Regions from separate parts of the Fulvivirga ulvae genome, predicted to be linked through region 4. Evidence: riboswitches for the same ligand, from Rfam matches in the RefSeq annotation. Region 4 holds a riboswitch; each other region holds the start of a gene.
What was found. A riboswitch is a leader RNA that binds a small molecule or an ion and turns the genes downstream of it on or off. The one in region 4 is predicted to bind cobalamin.
Positions count from the first base shown of each region.

Region 1: it holds a riboswitch for cobalamin, as region 4 does, so the genes downstream of both, LVD17_RS09230 (TonB-dependent receptor plug domain-containing protein) here and metE (5-methyltetrahydropteroyltriglutamate--homocysteine S-methyltransferase) in region 4, are expected to answer to the same signal.
Region 2: it holds a riboswitch for cobalamin, as region 4 does, so the genes downstream of both, LVD17_RS09250 (ABC transporter substrate-binding protein) here and metE (5-methyltetrahydropteroyltriglutamate--homocysteine S-methyltransferase) in region 4, are expected to answer to the same signal.
Region 3: it holds a riboswitch for cobalamin, as region 4 does, so the genes downstream of both, LVD17_RS05145 (TonB-dependent receptor plug domain-containing protein) here and metE (5-methyltetrahydropteroyltriglutamate--homocysteine S-methyltransferase) in region 4, are expected to answer to the same signal.

Region 1 is NZ_CP089981.1:2,234,497-2,238,639, forward strand. It holds gene LVD17_RS09230 (TonB-dependent receptor plug domain-containing protein) at 1-2,223, opposite strand, end outside; cobalamin riboswitch at 2,333-2,539, opposite strand; gene LVD17_RS09235 ((2Fe-2S) ferredoxin domain-containing protein) at 2,600-3,424, opposite strand; gene LVD17_RS09240 (ABC transporter ATP-binding protein) at 3,429-4,143, opposite strand, start outside.
Region 2 is NZ_CP089981.1:2,239,413-2,243,555, reverse strand. It holds gene cbiB (adenosylcobinamide-phosphate synthase CbiB) at 1-489, shown strand, start outside; gene LVD17_RS09260 (AAA family ATPase) at 477-1,037, shown strand; gene LVD17_RS09255 (ABC transporter substrate-binding protein) at 1,024-2,121, shown strand; cobalamin riboswitch at 2,124-2,329, shown strand; gene LVD17_RS09250 (ABC transporter substrate-binding protein) at 2,443-3,585, shown strand; gene LVD17_RS09245 (iron chelate uptake ABC transporter family permease subunit) at 3,592-4,143, shown strand, end outside.
Region 3 is NZ_CP089981.1:1,239,754-1,243,896, reverse strand. It holds gene LVD17_RS05155 (iron chelate uptake ABC transporter family permease subunit) at 1-441, opposite strand, end outside; gene LVD17_RS05150 (ABC transporter substrate-binding protein) at 537-1,673, opposite strand; cobalamin riboswitch at 1,743-1,981, shown strand; gene LVD17_RS05145 (TonB-dependent receptor plug domain-containing protein) at 2,082-3,998, shown strand; gene LVD17_RS05140 (YncE family protein) at 4,012-4,143, shown strand, end outside.
Region 4 is NZ_CP089981.1:4,099,607-4,103,749, reverse strand. It holds gene LVD17_RS17575 (class I SAM-dependent methyltransferase) at 1-316, opposite strand, end outside; gene LVD17_RS17570 (Type 1 glutamine amidotransferase-like domain-containing protein) at 559-1,197, shown strand; gene LVD17_RS17565 (VOC family protein) at 1,338-1,775, shown strand; cobalamin riboswitch at 2,270-2,474, shown strand; gene metE (5-methyltetrahydropteroyltriglutamate--homocysteine S-methyltransferase) at 2,644-4,143, shown strand, end outside.

The DNA of each region.
Region 1 (4,143 bases), 1.9 Mb from region 4:
ATTGTGGGTGTATTTTACCTGCATATTGCGGCCGGGCATGTTAAAACCTCGCTTTTCGTAATAGTTTTCATCGGTGATGTTATTGGCCAATATCATGAGTCTGCCATTTTCATTTACCGGAAAGGCGATGGAGAAATCAAGCAACATAAAAGCCGGATATTCTATTTCCGGCCGGTTGATATAATCCGTCCAGTCCGTATCATATCGGCTGCCTACATACCGGGCAGCCAGGCGGGCATCAAACTTATAGTTGGTGTATTCCAGGCCATAGGTAAGCGTCAGGTCCGCTACATTGTGCACCTTCTTGGTTGATATTTTATTTTCCTGAGTATATGCGGTATTACGGAATTCTTCTTCCAGTTTGATATATTTTACCGCATTTACAAATATTTTGAAGGAATATTCGTAACCTGCCAGTGCACCAAAATCCCAGGATACTGAAGTTTCCAGGCCGGACATGGTAGCAGCTTCTGCATTGATGTAGGTAGTGGTGGAGGCTATGGTGTCGCCCTCATGGGTAATCTCGATTGTATTTGATGTTACTGTTGGCCCTTGAGTGATGCGGTCCTTTACGCGGGTGCTGAAATAGGTAACATCGGCACTTAACCCGTTCTTTTTATTTAAGTAGCCTACGCCTCCATCTATTGTGATGCCCCTTTCCGGCTCTAAATCAGGGTTGCCATAGGAAATGTTTACCTTGCCCTTAACATTAACTTCCCTACCTGGTCCGCTGATACTATAGCCTGCCACGTTATAGGCATCCGGAGTTACGAATGCACTCCCTGCACTTGCATGTATATCAAAGTTTTTTGGGAGTTTGTATTTTAGTCCAAGACTAGGATTGAATACCTGGTGCGACTCCTCGGCACCTTTATAAGTATCTAAAAACCGGGTCTCCTTTACATCGAAGGTGATGTTATCTACCCGGGTTCCGAGTGTGGCGAATAACTTGTCATTCAAAAGTTTCAGGTGAGCCTGGGCAAATATGGCCGTTGAGTAAATACCGTAGTTTGGTGAGTTGGGCGCTTTTTCTGAGCCATCATTTGAATTGAAACTTTCCGATGTCGTGTTAGACCTGTTATAATCAAAACCATAGGTTAATATGTGTTTACCAATGTTATAGCTGCCCTGCAATTGAAAGCCCACCCATTTATTAGTTCTCTTTGAGGTAACGTAGTCTGAAACAATCCCTGCACTTACTGACCTGTAATCGGAATATTCCAAACTATTATAGGCCCTTAAAGATATCTGGTGATTGGTATTTATTTTACCCTCAACTTTCAGGTCTGCACCGTAGCGGTAAGGGTTTTTAAGGCTTTGGCTGGTATTGCCGTAAAAATAATCTCCCGGGGTTTGCACGTTACTTGCGGAAAAGAATGTACCACTTATGGAGGCTCTCCAGTTTCTGTGAAATTGATATCCGAAGCGAATGCCACCACTTTGGTATTGATAGGTGGTGTATTCCCGCTCTTCACCATCACCATAAACGTCATTGGCCACGGTGGTGGAATCTACTTCATAATCGGTGCTATAGTATGTTCTGGTAGCTTCGTCCCAGCCAAATTTATCCCTGAAGAGGTTATCATGTCCGTGGCGGTAGTCTTTATCTTGTTGAAGATGCTTCAGGTTTATATCAAAGTCCAGTTGCTCACTTAGGTTTCCTCCTACGTTTAAGCCTAGCTCAAAAGTATTATAGCTACCAAAACTGGCGTAGAGCGATTTTTTGATTTCACCTACCGATTTTTTGGTAACAATATTCACCACACCTCCCATGGCCTGAGAGCCGTACAATGAGGAGGCGGCTCCTTTGATCACCTCAATACTTTCAATGTTATCGAGGTCTATAGTTGCCAGGTTGGTGGCGCCGGCAGGTCGGCCGTCGATCAGCAATAAGCTGCGCTGGTTCAAGCCGGAAAACTGTGGGCGATACCCTCTTATGCCTATACCTGAAAGCAGGCCCGGGTATTGGATCACGTCTACACCAGCTTTCTTTTTAAGTACGTCAGCAACATCTTTTGAGCCGGATTGCTGAATTTCAGTGTCTGTGATGACCTGTACCTGTTGAGGCAGATCTTCTTCTTTGGCTTTCACGCGTGAGGCGGAAATTACAATTTCCTCTAATTCTCGTGAGAAAGCATTTGAAGTAGTGTCAGATTGAGCATGGCCCCTCATGGTGCAGAGGGATAATAGGAAGCAAAGGCATCCTAAGAATGTTTTTTTCATTTTACAATGGTTTAAATAATTACTAAACCATAGCAAAAGGAAGAATAGCGATGTGAGGAAGTACCTAAAATAAATTAGAACCGACCCATGAGCCTTTCGTCCGAAAGCTATGAATATTATACTTTAGGCAGGTCTTCTGGCTCGTCCCGACATTTGTTGCCTTCCCATCCCAATATTTTAGGACAGTGGCTTGGTTAACAAATGCCATGATTCTAATAGAAACAGGACACACAGCTACGGAGATAGCTCCTGATTTTAACAGGATTCCCTTTTAATTCCGGAAACTAATCCGGAAACCAAAAGCGTAACAAATGTATAAAAATTACTGACAATGATGATCTGTTCATCTTAATTATGACAAGCAGTTTTTACTTTGTCAAATACTGGTAACAGCCACCATGCCAGGCTCATTAATTTCCAAATAAATTTTGCAAAAGTGTCTCCAAAACAGCTTTTCATTGCTGTTGTCAAATACCAAAAGCTGGGTTTCTCCAACCTTACTCTTAAACCGGACACCATACTGGTTTTGGTCTATAGACCTAAAGGCTTCGGCAGTGCCTATTCTACGTTTTTTGTAAGCGATTCCATCATCTTTAGAAGGTATACCTATGGCTAACTGTACCTGCCATTGGGCAGTGCTGGCTGTAAACCATTTGTGATCGTAATTCAATTGTACGGTTGCAGGAATGCTGACAGCCTTTGGTGACACCTGCGGTATAACCAGCTCAACATCATCCTTATACTTTTGAAAAATATCTTTGAGCATCGGGTAGAGATTTTGCTCCCAAGGGTCAGCCTTTGCCATGAATACCAAACCCAACTCAGCATCGTTTGCTTCTTCAAAAAACTTGGCTTCGGGAGGTGCAAGCGGGTTGTCTGATGCCACCTGCGACATACCGGGAGCATACAGGATGTTTTTGTTAACCGGCTTGCCCAGTTTAATATGTTGCTCCACCAATTCGATACCCTTCTCTACGGTCAGGTTTTTATACCAGGTGTTTTCCGGCATTACGATCAGTGTCGGTGCATCTTCGCACCGGCCATTACACATGGTTTTTACTGTGTGGACCTGATTATAAAGTCCCTCGGACTTCATGTAGGCCCTGATTTCTGATGTGATCTCCTCAGCTCCTTTTCTTTTGCACGATCCGCCGTTGCAAAATAATATGCAGTGTGAAGTTTTTCCCAGGTCTTTTCCCATACCGTTAGTTTTGATATTGTGTTATCGATCTTAGTTCTGTTTTCAGCTCTTGTATGGAGTTAAGTTCCACTTCGCTATTATTGGCTTTGATGAGCCAGTTATTATCCGAATGCTGGCCTATATGAATTTGAATATCGCAGTAGCCGTTGTCCAGTATTTCAAACCCCTCTTTTTCCAAAGCTTTTCTGGTCCAGATAGCGGTGGTTCCCATGCCATGCAAACTCACTTGCTTGTTGAGTCCGTATTTGATTTTAAAGTTTCCGGTCTGGTTATCGAACTCTACATTTTCACCTTTGAAGGTTTTCTCCATCATGCCCGCCAGCACCAGGTCTTCGGCAGATCCGGCGATTACGTTTCGATCTTCTGTAATGAGCCAAACAGAGTCAGCCAGCTGAATGGCCATTTCCAATTCATGGGTAGAGAGCAGAATGGCTTTATCTGTTTCCTTAGCCAATGTCTTCAGTAATGTGAGCAGGTTTACCCGGTTATTCACATCCAGATGTGCCGTTGGCTCATCTAATACCAGCAACGGTGTATCCTGTGCCAGAGCTTTGGCTATCATGACACGTTGTCGTTCTCCATCGCTTAGCTCCCCGATGAACCTGGAAGAGAAGTCCTCAACTTTTACCAGTTCCATAGCTACTTGTATGGCCATCTGGTCCTGCTTGGTAAGGTGCCCTAACCAGTTGGTGTAGGGTGTTCTGCCCAAGGCAACTATT
Region 2 (4,143 bases), 1.9 Mb from region 4:
TCGGAAAATCTGAGTGACGGGGTGATAGCACCTTTATTTTACTATGCCATTTTAGGTGTTCCCGGTGCTTTGGCCTACAAAATGATCAATACGCTTGACTCTATGATAGGCTACAAAAATGAGCGTTTTCTTCTGTTTGGCAGGTTTGCAGCAAAGCTTGATGATATCACTAACTTTATGCCCGCCAGAGTCACTGCCCTCTTAATGGTCGGGCTGACCCTAAGCAGAAGAGGCATGAAGTATATAATCAAATACGGAAACAAACACAGTAGCCCGAACGCCGGCTACCCGGAATCTGCCCTTGCCGGTATTTTAAATTGCCAGTTTGGCGGCCCCAATTATTATCATGGGAAATTAGTTGAAAAGCCATTCATAGGAGGCAATAGCAGAGCCATTGCACCTAACGAGATAAACAAAGTGGCCATGATCAACCATGCCGTCACGCTCATTTTTGTCATCATAATTATCGGCATTCAATGGATAATCTGAGCAACAAGTTTATCATTACAGGAGCTGCAAGCGCAGGAAAAACAACCTTGCTCCATGAGTTAGGCCGTCGGGGTTTCAACTGTTATGAAGAAGTTTCTCGTAGAATTATCAGACAACAATTAAGTATATCTTCCAATGCCCTCCCATGGGGTGATATGCAAAATTTTTGCACCCTTACTTTTGATACCATGGTTAAAGAGCACATGGTTCAAACAGATTCAGCACTATGTTTCTTCGATCGCGCTCTACCCGATATTATTGCCAACCTGGACTCGTGTAATTTACCCATACCGCCCCCATACACCCAGGCAGTGGCTAATGCCGGGTATAACAAAAACGCCTTTATACTACCCATTCATCCGTCCATTTTTGTGAATGATCATGAACGGAGAGAAACATACGCACAAGCGAATAAGATTTACAGATCAATTATTAAAGTTTATCAGTCCTTAGGTTTTACACTTCATGAGATACCTTTGATGCCCGTAAGCCAAAGGGCTGAAATGATTCTTACCAAACTCCACACGTATAGCTATGACATTGCCTGATATCCGTATCGTCCAAAACCTGTTGATCATATTATGTTTTGGTACCCTTTTGAAATGTACTCCGGCACAAACCGAAGCACCTGTACAAAAACAAGCCCTGGACCTGTCGCATGCATCAAGGTTTGGCGCTGACTATCTTAAATCCGGGGCCACGGAGGTTAAGATAAATGCCCCGTGGTCAAACAGTGACAGTACCGTAGTGAAAACATTTAATATAGACTCCGGCTTTACCGCGCGTGCTATTGTTTGCCTTTCCATTACACACATAAATATGCTCAGTGAGTTGGGTTTGCAAGATAGAATTGTAGGCATTCCCTCGTATGAGGACGTTTTTGATGACAGTTTGAGAAATTATTTTATCAATAAGGGTGTGAATGAAGTAGGCAAAGGTGGTGACTTGAACTATGAGCTTTTAATTAACCTCCAGCCCGACCTGATCATAGAGTCTGCCGTTGGCAACTCGATGGATGTAAACCAAAAGCTGGAAGCACTTGGCCTCCGGGTTATTCTCTTCTCCGCCCACACGGAAAACCACCCTTTAGGGAGACTGGAGTGGATAAAATACCTCTCTCTATTTACAAAAACAGAAAATGTAGCCTTTACCCTGTTTAACCAACAAGCTGATAACTATGAGAAGATAAAATCTCAGTTTAACAAAAGAGATAGTGCTCCTAAATTCTTTGTAGGCTATATGTGGAAGGACAATTGGTATGTAGCCGGGGGCAATAGTTATATGGCGCAGTTCATCAAAGATGCTGGTGGCCAGTACATACTTAAGGAAGATACCAACCCCGGCAATATTAAATTATCTCATGAAACAGTAATTGAGTTACTTCAGCAATGTGATATCTGGCTACATCCGGGCAGCCAAATGAATACCATAAGTCAGCTTGCCGAGCTCAATCTGCCTCCGGAATATCTGGGCGGGCGGCTCCGAATTTACAATAACAACCGCCGGTTGAGCCAATATGGCAAAAATGACTTTTGGCAGTCAGGATTTGTACATCCTGAAAAGGTGCTGGAAGACCTAAGACACATTGTGATGAAAAATGATAGTCTTAACTATTATGTCCAAATAAAGTAATTTATATACATTTGAGCATTGGTGTTTGTTGATGAGATACTTTCGTCAACAGAATTAAAAGGGAATCCTGTTAAAATCAGGAGCTGTCCCCGCAGCTGTAAGCTCTGTAAAATGTTAACCAAATCACAAGCCACTGTCTCTACATCGGGATGGGAAGGCCGTTAACATTGGAGCAAGCCAGAAGACCTGCCAGTAAAACATAGTAATCGAAACTTTCGGGAGAAAAGTGCTGATTAGAAGATCCTACATAGTTTTTGCTGCGTACTGCAAATCTTTTGTTGCGTCATTCTGATTCCATTTCCCCGGGCAAATTATTTAAAAATGAAGCTCGTTATCAGATGTTTATCCGTGTTGATATGCCTTGTGGCTGCATGCAATTCGCCAAAGCAGGAAGGTACATCTACGTTGCCGACCCGCCAGCCTGTCCAACTTAAACATGCATCACTTTTTAGCATAAAACAACAGGATGGTTTTAAGAAAATTACAGTCCAAAACCCCTGGGATACCACTGCATTATACGCCACTTATATCCTAATCCATAAAGGTGATCCTGTACCGGAAAACCTGCCTAAGGACGTTTTTATAGTCGAAATACCGATTTCCAGTATCGTAACCTTATCTACCACACATCTCGGACTACTGCATACGCTTGGGGCAGAGCAGTCACTCATTGGGCATAGTACACTGGACTATATCTATAATCCATCCATCAAAGAGCGGGCTTTAAATGGTGAAATCGCAGAAGTTGGAAACACCCAAAATTTAAATATTGAGACCCTTATTGACCTTCGACCGGATCTCATGATGACCACCGGACATGCCCAGATACACGATAACCTGAAATTGCTGGAAAAATCAGGAGTACCCATTGCTTATAATATTGAATGGATGGAAAGCTCGCCACTTGCCAGGGCCGAATGGCTAAAATTTATGGCAGCCTTTCTTGAAAAGGATGCTATGGCAGATAGCATTTTCAATCATATCGAAGATGAGTATGAACAAATAAAAGCAGAAGCCATTGCTGTGAGTGACAAACCTTCTGTACTCGCAGGGGCCAAATACAAAGACACCTGGTCCATGCCCGGAGGCAATAGCTATGCAGCACAACTTTTAAAAGATGCCAACGCCTCTTACTATTGGTTCTCAGATAAGTCAAGAGGAAGCATACCATTAAGCTTTGAAACGGTTATAGACAAACAACTCAATGCCGATATCTGGATCAATCCCGGAGGTTTTACCGAGCTCGCCGAATTTATCGATCACGATGAAAGATATACCCGGTTCTCGGCTTTTCAGCAAAAGAAAGTTTATAACATATATGGCCGCATTAATGAAACAGGAGCCAACGACTATTGGGAAACAGGTCTGGTCAATCCACATCTAATACTTAAGGATTTAATAAAGATTATACATCCAGAGAAATTCCCTGATCACCAGCTTATCTATTATAAAAAACTCAATTAATCCTCCATGAGATTTGTCCCTTCCAAATACATAGCATTCTATACCCTCGCTATAATACTCCTGATCATCCTGTTCTTGCTGGATATTCGATATGGCACAGTCAACATACCTCTCGATCAGGTAATGAAATCGTTGACAGGCAAACCGCTCGAAAAGGAAAGCTGGGGGTTTATTATTACTGAATTTCGACTACCCAAAGCCTTGACGGCTCTCCTGGTTGGGTCGGGCTTGTCAGTGGCGGGGCTTCTGATGCAGACTTTATTCAGAAACCCTTTGGCAGGGCCATTTGTACTCGGTATCAGCAACGGAGCCAGCCTGGGAGTGGCGCTATTGGTCATGTCGGGCAGTTCCGTTTTCAATATACTATACCAGTTAGGAAATTGGGGAGTAGTAGTCGCAGCCGTATTGGGTTCTTCCGCAGTACTCTCATTTGTACTTTTAGTTTCCGCAAAGGTTAAAGACAATGTTTCACTTCTTATCGTTGGACTCATGGTGGGGAGTGCCAGCGGTGCGATTGTTAGCGTGCTTCAATTTTTTAGCGACGCTGAATTAATACAG
Region 3 (4,143 bases), 2.9 Mb from region 4:
CGAAACAACTACTACCAACAGTAGCACCAGTGCAGAGCCCAAACTTGCGGCGGATACCACCAGCCAGCTTGTAAGCCCGGAGGCAACAAGGCTCCCGGTGATGGAGATACCCGCCAGTAGCAGTAGCGCCACACCCAGACTTGCACCCGAGCTAATGCCTAGTACAAAAGGTCCTGCAAGAGGATTTCTGAAAAGCGTTTGCATCAGCAGGCCGCTGATGGATAATGCCGCGCCCACAGCTATGGCAGTAATTGCTTTGGGTAGCCGGAAATTAAGGATGATGTTTGTCCAGCTATTTTTGCTCGCAACACTGCCCGTCAGCACATTCAATATTTCATCAAAAGGAATGGAAACACTGCCCAGGCTGATATTCACGACGAATAATACCAAAATCGAAAATGGCAGCAGCAATGTTAATTTTATGGTGTACGATCTATTCAATCAGCGGTGTTTTTTGATTCATCCTTCATTTTTAATACCCGTAAATCTAGCAACTTTTGCTTATACCCTTTAAGTCTGTTGGGTTACACCGTTTCTTAGTTCAGCTTTTCGTAAAAGTAAAGCTCATTATCTGGCAGTAATTCAGGGTGGAAGATCCTTATCAGGTCGGCCAGGATCAGGTCAGGCCTGAGGTAGCCAAGCTCGAGGTATTCATTGCCGCCTGTGGCTCCTATGCGTGCATTGTAGCTGTACACATTTCCATTTTTAAAAGCATCAAACCGGGAGTACCTTTGGTCGGCCTGTTTGATCTCTTCCAGTGAATTATAAGAGGCAACTCCCACCCAGTAGTCAGCATCATGTGCCTTTTCATAAACCGACTCAAAGCTTAATTCCAGAAATCCGGTGGTTGAGTCCTGCCACAAATAATTGGCTCCGGCATCGGCAAACAACTTAGCCGCATTGTTTTCCCCGCCCGGGAGGTACCAGGTATCACCGTAGACCACACCACTATATAAGGTAGGCATGGAGTCTGCCTTTGCGGCTTTTGCTCTCATTGTATTGTAGTTACTTTCAATAGCGTTGAACACAGAGTCTGCCATGTCTGTTTTGTTAAAAAACAAAGCCATGAATTTAATCCACTCCGCACGTCCCAGAGGATGCCGCTCAAGGTATTCCGCATTGATAAGTACCGGTATTCCGGCCTGGTTCATCTTGCGGAACTGTCCATAGTCGCCGGTAATTGTATAGGCCATTACAGCCTCGGGATCCAGCTCCAGCAGGCGCTCAATGTTCATTTCCTTATCTATGCCCAGCTCAGTTACATAACCGGAATCAATTCTGCTGCGCATGTTAGCAGAGCTGATGTAGTCTGTAGTAGTAAAGCCTGTCAGGCTCTGCGTTTCATTAATATAGTCAAGCAAGGGAATATGCGTGGTAGAGGTACAGACAATGCTTTTTATGGGCACTTCCACTATCTGAACATCGCGGTCGTGTGCCGGAATTTCCTCTCCTCTGGGCACGAGCAAATATTTAAAACCTTCTTCCGCACCCTGATAGGGCCTGGGTACCTCCACAAAAGGATAACCTTCTTTTAAAGAAACCCTGAAACCAGTGGCATACTGAATATTAACAGGAGTTTCTGTTAATATTTCTTTGCTTTTCCGCTCCTTATCAGAGTGGTTGCAGGCTATGGCTAAAATGGAAAAAACAATAATCAGAACCTTTAACTTCATCGGTCGGTGCTTTTAGTTGAATACAGAACAATATTAACCATTTTGTTTAGAGCTATTCAATTCTTTCCTAACTTTGAGCCGATTATTGGTTCATGATCAGTCCTTACGGCATATCATGATGAAAAGGGAATCCGGTGCCTCAGTGTGTTACTGATCATTCCGGAGCTGTCCCCGCAACTGTAATCCCGACCTGTACACCAGTACAGATAATACGCTTTGATCATCTTTGCCACTGTCCTGACCTGTCGGGATGGGAAGGTCCTCAAAGTCGGGTAAGCCAGGAGACCTGCCAATAGTTTTATATCTGGGCCTTCGGGAGTTGAGGCTTTAAGAAGTGAACGCTATGTTATCCATCATTTCGCCCATTTCTTAATGGCTTCTATTTAAGGCTCATTAACACGTTGTCGAATGAGTTATCTGCGAATTCTATTATTACCTTTGGTTACAGGCATCTTCGTTCAGCATGTGGCTGCCCAGGAAGATACCACGGCGTTGGTTCTGGATGAGATCAGCATTGAGGGAACGCGTCTGGAGAAGTTTACCATTGGTGAAAAGGTGGAGAAAATTTCACCTGTACAGAGAGAAGCTACGGAGTACAGTAACCTGTCTGAGTTATTGACCAATTTGTCAGGAGCCAATATCAGGTCTTATGGTGTGAGTGGACTTTCAACTCCTTCTGTAAGAGGCACTGGAAGTAATCATACTGCTGTTTTTTGGGAAGGTATAAACCTGCAAAGTCCGACCAACGGTAGCCTTGACCTCACTTTAATGCCAGTAAGCTTTGTGGATGACGTATCTCTCCAGTATGGTGGTGCAGGGTCCCTTTTCGGCTCGGGTACCCTGGGTGGGGCCATTCATCTTGGTACGGAGGCTGCAATGCAGGAAGGCTTTGGTGGTAAGATATTTCAGCAAATAGGCAGTTTTGGCAGTACCTATACGGGCGCGAATGTCAACTGGAAACATCAAAAAGTGCGGGCATCTATACGTGGCTTTGTGAACCATGCCGACAATGATTTTACCTATTTCAACCGTTACACAACCCGGGAAGAGGAGCAAAACAATGCCTCCATCGATCAGCATGGTATATTGTCAGAATTATACTACCAACTCAATGGAAACAGTGATATAAGCCTGAAATATTGGTATCAGGACAACCTGGTACATATTCCGGACCCGGCTTCTGCCTCAGGTGATGCAAGGGAAACCCAGGCTGATGAATTTCACAGAGCGGTTTTAAAGTGGAAGAGCCAAAACAGTAAAAGGATGTTCCGCGGACAATCGGCTTTATTGGTCCACCACCTGGACTACGACGACAAATTAACCGAAGTGTCCACCACACAATCCCTGTCATGGGTCAGTGAGATTGAAGCTACTTATAAACTGGATAAATCTACATGGCTCGATGCAGGTATAAACAACACTTACGATCAGGCGGAGGTGGACAGTTATGCAGGTGAAATACCTTCCAGAAACCAGACAGGCCTGTATGTTTCAGCCAAAAGGCTATTTGCGGAAAGGCTGGAGGCCAACCTGGGCTTGAGGGAGACATTGAGTGATGGTGACCTTTCACCAGTGATGCCCTCCCTGGGATTGAACTACTCGCTAAATAACGACTTCTCTTTGAAATCAAAGGTGGCCCGCAGCTATCGAATCCCTACTTTCAATGACCTGTACTGGAAAGGGGCCGGAGCAGTTGGTAACCCTGATCTGGAACCCGAGCTGGGGTGGAGTACGGAACTGGGTATATTATCTGAAAAGCGGTTTGGTAACTCACAACTTTCCGTTGAATTAACAGGCTATAGTAATACCATTTCACAATGGATTCAGTGGGTGGAAGTAGAATCAGTATGGAGCCCGGTCAATGTGCAGAAAATCTGGGCACGAGGGGCAGAGCTTATTTTAAAATATGGATACAGACTGTCAGACGACTGGAAGCTACAGTTTTGGGGCAATTATAGTTATACAAAATCCACCAAGCAGGAGATCAGTGAGGGCGGTAATCTACAAGAATTGGATAAACAGGTAATCTATACGCCTTTGCATCAAGGGAAGGCTTCGCTGAATTTAGTCCATGCACATTTCACATTAGGAATAAACCAGCTCTATATAGGCGAGCAATATGTTACCGGAGATAATAGAAGATCAATAGACCCTTACACACTGACCGGAGTTTCAGCTTCTTATAAGTTCTTGTTATCTCAAAAACATACATTAAGAATCTCAGGTCAGGTAAAAAATGCCTTTAACGAAGACTATGAGATCCGTAATGCACGGCCTATGCCACGAAGGAACTATCATTTAAGTATCATATATCAATTTAATTAGAGAATAAACCAAAATGAAAAACCAGTTTTTAAAACGCGTATTATTTGGCCTTTTAGTGGCCACCTCCAGCTTGTTCGCGTCATGTTCTGATGATGACAGTGTGGGGCCATTGCCTGGTCAGGAAGGCTTTTTTGTGATCAATGAA
Region 4 (4,143 bases):
CATCTTTATACTTTGAAAAAAGTGTGAAAGCCGCTTCCGAGCGATCATTGGTTTCAAATGTAATGCTATCGGCTTCATTATCTATATGCTGTATGAGCCACCCCTGGGAGCACAAAGCCCTCAGCGCAACGTTCAGATATCCTTCATTAGCTTTAAATTGAGTGGCAATGGCGCGCAGGTCAGTCTTTTTTCTGGCCAGTAAAAAATCAGTTACGCCATGTGCTTTTAAAGCATATGCCGAGGGGGCAGTAACAATACCATCCAGATGCCGGAATATCCTGCTTCTGAGTACAGCCTGTTCTTTTTTTGATAGCATGATCTTCTTTAATAAAGTGAGAACTGTTTTGTTGGGAAATCAACCTGAATCGTGCGAACATTAGCTCAACAATAATTAAAATAGCAACTTTTCACACAGACGACAACGTCTTTTGCGAATCTTTTAAGGTTAATTTCAAACAGCATTTCTTCTTAGCCTCCCACAAAAATATTTAACTTCGACATGCCAGTTGGGATACTCAAAAACAAACACATGATAATCAAGACCATAAGCATTTCACATTGATAAGTAATATAAAACCAATATACCTGCTATCTGATAGTCAGCTGTTGTTTTCACGAGATACCACAGGACAGTATTTTCTGGCTTCTGTAAAAGACGATATCGGCAAAGTAAACATCAAAGCAGTCTACATCGGCTGGTCTAATGGCAATCAGCCTGAGTTTTACGAACTTTTTAAGGAAGGCATGAAGAACCTGCAAATAATGGATTGTAGGATGATTTCTTCTGAATTTACGGCAACCGACAAGCAAGACCTGCAACACGCTGACCTTATATTACTGGCCGGAGGTGATGTAATAGCGGGATGGGAAAGGTTATCAGAAACCGGAGCTGCCGGCATTATCAAAGAAAGATATGTGTCCGGGGCAGTTCTGATCGGCATATCAGCCGGTGCTATTCAATTAGGTGATCGGGTCCCCTTTGCAGCAGATAACGAGTCTGTAGAGATGATGAAGCTGGTGCCTTACATCATTGGTGCACATGATGAGGCCAATCAGTGGAGCGATCTGAAAAAGGCCGTGCATCTTTCAGGTACAGAAGGGATTGGCATTCCCTTTGGTACTGGTTTTAAATATTACTCAGACCAGCGTATTGAGATTATTAATAAGGATAAGGAGTTGTTTTACTATATAAGGTGATAGTTATAATAACAATTTGAACAGCAGATACCTACTGTTATATAAATTCCGCCGCTTTCGCCCCTGATCATTGGCGGATTTGCACACGCTGTCAGGTGGTTTATTCTTATATTTTTGCCTAAAACAAAATCAAAACAACCATGACAAAAATCAATCCCTATTTAAATTTCCCCGGTAATACGGAAGAGGCCTTCAACTTTTACCAATCTATTTTCGGAGGCGAATTCCTTGGTGGTATCATCCGGTTCGGCGATATGCCTATGGAGGGCCACGAGAACATGTCGGAAGAAGTTAAAAATAAAGTAATGCACATAGCGCTGCCCATCGGGGATGGCAATATGCTGATGGCCACTGATGCCTTGGAATCGATGGGACAGAAACTTTCGCAGGGCAACAATTTTTACATATCCGTATCGACCGACAGCAAAGATGAAGCACAGCGCATCTACGACAAACTTTCAGAAGGCGGTGCCATTGAAATGCCTATCGGTGATGTGCCCTGGGGTTCGTATTTCAGTATGTTTAAAGACAAGTTCGATGTACAGTGGATGGTAAGCTATGATTATCCAAAAGAGTAAGGAATATAAAAACACACCTTTCGTCCCGGTAGCAAAACCGGGACACCCCTCCTGCCGCCGACACCATACAGTGAACTTTCCTGATTAGAGCTCAAACACAAATCCAGCCCGGATAAGGGTGAAATTGCAATGAGGCAGTTTTATCTTATTTCGCTGGTAAGCTTACGTTGAGAGTTCTTGTTTTTCCGATTCACTCACTCCACTGGTTTTACGATTGATCACAATTTAGCTCTGAAGGTACGTATTGTAATCACCTCAAGAGGGATGGTAGTTATAGAAATATCTAAAATTCCAATATTACTTACCGTTTACCAGTCACCGATCACCATTTACTGTTCACCGTTCACTGTTCACCACTTACAAAAAGCTCCGGTTTCCGGACTTCCGACTTCGGACTTACTGAATACCAATTTGCCAACATTTTTAACCCCTCCTTTCCGGTTCTAAAAAATTTATTCCTAACTTTCCATTCAATAAGTTCTTTACTTGATTTCTTAATCAAAAACGGTAAGGGTTTTCGGTGAAAGCCGAAAATAATAGGGAATCGTGTGAAAATCACGAGCTGACGCGCAACTGTAATTCCGACCTCTTAAAGGGGTAGCGCTATTCTTGTTGACAAATGCCATTGTACTCAAAGCAGTATGAGAAGGCCGACAAGAATCGGAAAGCCAGGAGACCTGCCTTTATCGTCCTGTATATAACAGGATTTGACGATGCTTTCGCGATTTGAAGTATTAGCCAGAACAGATATTGATGCCACCTGGGTATAGGTGTGCACATACCTTTCTATCTATATTCATTAAAAGCATGGTGAAGTTGAGCTGAAGAGCTTTTAACTAATTATTCAAATTACTTAAAAGCTTAAGCTATGAAAACAAACAATTTGGGCTATCCGTCTATTGGAAGCCACCGTGAACTAAAAAAAGCCTGCGAGGCTTACTGGAAAGGCAAAATTTCGGTTGAAGAATTACTTGAAACCGGCAAAAACATCCGCACGCACAATTGGAAAATTCAAAAGAATGCAGGAATAGACCTGATCCCATCCGGTGACTTTTCTTTTTATGACCAGATATTGGATATGACTCTGACTGTTGGTGCCATTCCTGAACGATACAAGGAGCTAAAAAAAGACAATACAAAATCCAATCTGGATCTTTACTTTGCCATGGCCCGCGGTTATCAGCACGATGACCTGGATATTACTGCTATGGAAATGACTAAGTGGTTTGATACCAACTACCACTATATCGTGCCGGAATTCACTAATGACCAGCAGTTTTCACTTTCTTCAACAAAAATTTTTGATGAATACAAAGAAGCCAAAGCCAATGGCATAATTACCAAACCTGTAGTGCCTGGGCCCGTGTCTTACTTGCTACTCGGTAAAGAAAAGGAATCAGGGTTCCATAGGATAGAACTCATTGAGCAGCTGCTTCCTGTTTATCACGATATTTTCAGGCAGTTTACTGAATTAGGGGTGGAATATATTCAGGTAGATGAGCCTTACCTGGTAATGGATTTAACTGATAAAGAACGTGAGGCCCTTAAATATGCCTACCAGTCACTTAATGAGCAGTTTCCCCAGGTTAAGATCATACTAACCACCTACTTCGGAGACCTTGGTGACAATTTAGACCTGGCACTTTCATTACCCGTTGATACCCTGCATATCGATCTGATCCGCAGCCCTGAGCAACTGAACAACATCCTGAACTCGAAACAATTGCCTGTAAATCTCAATTTGTCATTAGGACTTGTGGATGGACGGAATATCTGGAAAAATGATTTCAGGCAATCCCTGGACACTATTCAAAAGGTGTCTGAAAAGATAGGAAAGGAGAGAATAACTATTGCCGCATCATGCTCGCTCCTGCACTCTCCATGTAATCTGGATCTTGAAAACGATAACGAGACTCTCTTACCGGAGCTAAAACAGTGGCTGGCATTTGCCAGACAGAAACTGGATGAAATCGTAATACTTAAAAACTTGTTGTCAGATGAAGTTGAAAATATTCACCTGCAGGAGTTTAATAGTAATGTCAATGCCATTAAAAGCAGGCAAACCTCAGAGTTGATCCATAATGAACAAGTTTCTCACAGACTCCATGCTGTTACCGAAAAAGACTTCAGGCGCAAGTCTGTGTTTCCGGAAAGAAAAGAGCTTCAGAACCAACTCCTTGAACTACCCCTCTTCCCTACTACCACCATTGGTTCATTTCCTCAGACTGCTGAGGTAAGGAAATGGCGGGCTGACTTTAAAAAGGGCAATGTAACCCAAAAGCAATATGATGCATTTCTAAAGCAGGAAATAGAGAAAGCCATCCGCTGGCAGGAAGATATAGAAATGGATGTATTGGTACACGGGGAG